DNA from 2 places in the Streptomyces sp. NPDC046335 genome. Region 2 is predicted to be linked to the other one. Evidence: riboswitches for the same ligand, from Rfam matches in the RefSeq annotation. Region 2 holds a riboswitch; the other holds the start of a gene.
The links. Region 2 has a riboswitch for cobalamin ahead of ACZ6JY_RS36350 (GHMP family kinase ATP-binding protein). Riboswitches for the same ligand answer to the same signal wherever they lie in the genome.
Positions count from the first base shown of each region.

Region 1: it holds a riboswitch for cobalamin, as region 2 does, so the genes downstream of both, ACZ6JY_RS38000 (ABC transporter substrate-binding protein) here and ACZ6JY_RS36350 (GHMP family kinase ATP-binding protein) in region 2, are expected to answer to the same signal.

Region 1 is NZ_JBVJFF010000022.1:25,735-27,928, reverse strand. Features, by position in the region: gene ACZ6JY_RS38010 (AraC family transcriptional regulator) at 1-684, shown strand, start outside; gene ACZ6JY_RS38005 (VOC family protein) at 690-1,118, shown strand; cobalamin riboswitch at 1,126-1,311, shown strand; gene ACZ6JY_RS38000 (ABC transporter substrate-binding protein) at 1,462-2,194, shown strand, end outside.
Region 2 is NZ_JBVJFF010000019.1:101,172-103,365, forward strand. Features, by position in the region: gene ACZ6JY_RS36345 (ferric reductase-like transmembrane domain-containing protein) at 1-215, opposite strand, end outside; cobalamin riboswitch at 426-669, shown strand; gene ACZ6JY_RS36350 (GHMP family kinase ATP-binding protein) at 1,002-1,661, shown strand; gene ACZ6JY_RS36355 (cysteine synthase family protein) at 1,658-2,194, shown strand, end outside.

The DNA of each region.
Region 1 (2,194 bases), on a different contig from region 2:
GCCACCGGCGCGAACGCCATCCGCACCGACATCATCGTGGGCGGCCTCCACCAGCGCCCCGCCCATGTCGTCCAGCCCGAGCACGAGGCCGGCATCCAGCTGGCCGTCCACCCCCTCGCGGCCCGCGCGCTCCTCGGCCTGCCCGCGGCCGCGCTGACCGGTGAGCTCGTCGTCCACGGCACGGACGTGTTCGGCGAGCGCGCCGCCGAGCTCCGTGAGCACCTCTGCGAGCTCGACGACTGGGAGGACCGCTTCGCCGCCCTCTCCGCCTATCTGCGCCGCCGCGCCGCCGACGACCGGGCGGCCGGTTCCGTACGCCCGGAGGTCGCCGAGGCCTGGGCCTGGCTGGCGAGGCACCGCGGCGCGGGCACCCTCGGCGGCCTCTCCCGCCACGTGGCGCTCAGCGAACGCCGCCTGACCTCGCTGTTCCGCGCCGAGACGGGCCTCGCCCCGAAACAGGCGGCGCGCCTGATGCGGTTCCAGCACGCCAAGGCCGCCGTGGCCCGCGCCGCCGCGAAGGGCGCCCCGCAGGACCTGGCACGGACCGCGGCCGACTGCGGCTACTACGACCACTCCCACCTCGTACGGGACTTCCGGCAGTACACGGGAGCGAGCCCCACCGGCTGGCTGGCCGAAGAGTGCCGGAATATCCAAGCCGGGGCGCACGCGCCGGACGGAGAGTAAGAGACATGGACACCACCCAGAGCACCACACCTGCCCCCACCATCTGGCCCACCCTCCAGGCCGAGGACGCCCACGCCCTGATCGACTTCTTCGTCGGCACCGTCGGCTTCCTGCGCACCGCCGTGTACGAGGACGGCGGCCGCGTCGCCCACGCCCAGCTCGACTGGCCCGAGGGCGGCGGCATCATGCTCGGCTCGTACGACCCGGCCGCGGCCGACGGCGCGTGCGGCAAGCCCGGCGCCTCCGGTGCCTACGTCGTCACCGACCAGGTGGACGCCCTGTACGCCCGCCTCACCGAGGCCGGCGTGGAGATCATCAGGGAGATCGAGGACAAACCGTACGGCAGTCGCGAATTCGGCATCGCCGATCCCGAGGGCAACCGCTGGTTCTTCGGCACCTACCGCGGGGAGCCGAGGCCCGGCAAGACCCCCTGAGCCCGCGTGATAACTTGCGCAAGCCAGTCAAACCCACACCTGGGCCAGGGAATCCGGTGCGAATCCGGAACTGACGCGCAGCGGTGAGGGGGACGGGCGGAGCACATGGCCACTGGGCGTCCACGGACGCCCGGGAAGGCGCTCCGCCCGGTCGATCCCGAGTCCGAAGACCTGCTGGCGCCTCTGCCCGCACACCGGGCGGCAGGGGCCGTGACGCAGGCCAGGCTCCGCGTATGAGCCGTGAGACTCAAGGGATCACGTGTCCTCGAAAGCCCGAATACTTCAGTTCCCCTTTCCCCCGCTCTCTCTGTCCTCCCCGTTCAACCGGTTCGTCCCGTTCGCCCTGTGCTGCGCGGGAGTGCTCGCGACGCTGACCGCCTGCGGCGGCGGTTCCGCCGACGGGGCGAGGACGGCGGGGGCCGCGCGGGACGGCTACCCCGTGACAGTCGCCTCTTGCGGCGAGAAGACCGAGGTCAAGGCCCCGCCGCAGCGAGCCGTCTCGCTCGACCAGGGCTCCACGGAGATCCTGCTCTCCCTCGGCCTCGCCGACCGCATGGCGGGCACCGGCACCTGGACCGACCCGGTCCTGAAGAATCTGGAGAAGGACAACGCCGGGGTGGAGCGGCTCGCCGACCGCTACCCCGCCATGGAGAAGGTCCTCTCCAAGGAGCCCGACTTCGTCAGCGCCTCCTTCCTCTACACCGTCGGCAAGGGCGGCGTCGCCGACCGCGCCAAGTTCACCGACGTCGGCGTCCCCGTCTACGTCTCGCCCAGCGACTGCGCGGGCAAGGACAACGACGGCGGCGGCGACGGCAAGCGCGTGAAGACCCTCACCATGGACACCGTCTACGGCGAGGTACGGGACTTGGCTAAGGTCTTCGGCGTAGAGAAGCGCGGCGAGAAGCTGGTGGCGGAGCTGAAGGGCCGCGTGGCCAGGGCCACCGAGGACATCGACGCCTCCGACACCTCCCTCCTCTACTGGTTCGCCAACTCCGACGCCCCGTACATGGCGGGCTGCTGCGGCGCCCCCGGGATCATCACGCGCGAGCTCGGCGCCGAGAATGTCTTCGACGACA
Region 2 (2,194 bases):
ATGAACGGCATGACCGCGACCGTCGCCGAGTTGCCCGACTCCATGCGGGCGTACAGGAACGCGAAGACGGCCGCCGTGACCAGGACGGCGGCGCCCGCGTCGGGGAGCGCGGCGCGCAGGTCGGCGCGCAGCACGACGCGATCGGGCGGACGCCGCTCACGGGCGGGCGGCGGGGATGTCGTGCCGTCGTCCTCCGGGGTCGTCTCTGGCAGCATCCTGGGCCTTCCGGGCGCGGTACTCCGAGGGGAGGTGCGGGTGACGTCGACGCACCAGTGTGACCGGCGTGGCCGGAAATACGGAGGACACATTCGGCCAGAGTGTTGTCCGGGTCGGCCGAGTCGTCTCAAGGCTCCGATGCCGCCGCCCGGACGATCGCATCCGGACAACTGACGCCGCGCCCCTCCCGCAGCGGCGTGAGCCGCCCTACGCTCATGCCCGCAGTCGGTTCGCGTCTCCTGTCCGACCAGGTATTGGCGGCGCGACGCAAGAGGGAACCCGGTGGGAATCCGGGACTGTCCCGCAGCGGTGAGTGGGAACGAAAGCCGTCATCAGCACTGGCCCGAGTCGGTTCGGGGCCGGGAAGCGACGGCCGGTAGATGCCCGCCGGTGACCGGTGTCCCCGGTGAGCGAGCCCACGAGTCCGAAGACCTGCCACTGCGCCCGTACGTGCTGTGCGGGTGGTGCGCGGTGACCTCGAGGACTGGGTCGGCGGTACGGACGGGATACCCGCGGGGCACGCCCCGCACGGCGCCTCCTCCCCGGTCGCATTCCAGGACGCGGACAGGAGGAGGGGTTCGTGACGGGCCGTACCGTCTCCGGTGTCTGCCACGGCACCCTGGGCGAGCTGTACCAGGGTCCGCTGCGGGCAGGCCCCGATCCGGCCATCGCCGTCGTGTCGTTTCCCGTGGGCCGCCGTTCCCGGGTGACTTTCACCCACGGGACGGATCCGCCGGACCCGCTGCCGCTCGGGGAGAAGTCCGCGATCGCGGGCCCGGCTCTTCGTGGAGCACTTCGGGCTCACGCTGCCACCGGGCCGTTGGAGCGCCCACTCCGACCTTCGGGTGGGCGTGGGGATGGCGAGTTCGACCGCCGACATCGTGGCGACCCTGCGCTGCCTGTTCCGGCTCTTCGCCCTGCCGTATGACGCGGACGTGGTCCTCGGCGTCCTGGCGGCGATCGAACGGGCGGACAGCGTCTTCCTCGACGAGTTCGCCCTGTACCTCAGTGGCCGGCACCGGGTGGTGCGGCGGCTGGGCACGGACATCGGCTTCCACACCGCGTACATCACCGAGCCCGGGACGGTGGACACCGCCGCCGTCACCGACCTGCTGCTGGCGCACTACCGGCGGCACGGGGAGGAGTACGAACGGTGCCTGACCGACTTGCTGAAGGGATTCGTCTCCGGTGATCCGGCCGCGGTCGCACGGGCGGCCACCGCCAGCGCCGCCCTGTCACAGCGGGTGCTGCCCAAGGCGGCATTCGACAGCATGCTCGCCCACCAGGAGCGGTTCGGCGCCGACGGCGTCTTCGTCGCCCACACGGGCTGTCTGATCGGCTATCTCTTCCCCGGCCGCCCCGACGCCGCCCTGAAGTCCGAACTGTCCGCCTTCTTTCATTCGCTCGGCCAGCAGTGTTCCTTCGCCCAAGGAGGCTACGGGTGATCCACCCTCACATCGCCGACGCCCTGAAGGTCCCCGATCTCGTCCGGCTCTGCGACGGCCTCGTCCTGATCCGGTTCGAGTCGATGAAGATCTACTCCGCGCTCGCCGCTGTCCGCCACCTGCTGGAACGGGGCACGATCCGTCCGGGACAGACCCTGGTCGACAGTTCCAGCGGCATCTACGCCTACGCCCTGGCGCTGGCCTGTCACCGCTACGGCATGCGCTGCCACATCGTCGCGTCCACCACCGTGGACATCACCACCCGCGCCCAGCTGGAGATCCTCGGCGCCACCGTGGAACAGGTCCGGCCCTCCGAGAACCTCAAGCTGGACCAGGAGTTACGGGTACGGAGGGTGAAGGAGATCCTGGCCGACCACCCCGCCTGGCACTGGATGCGCCAGTACCACGACGACGTCCACTACCTCGGCTACCACGAGGTCGCCGACCGGATCACCACCGCGTTCCCCGCGACCGCACTGACCGTCGTCGGAGGGGTGGGCTCCGGAGCCTCGACGGGCGGCCTCGTGGAACGC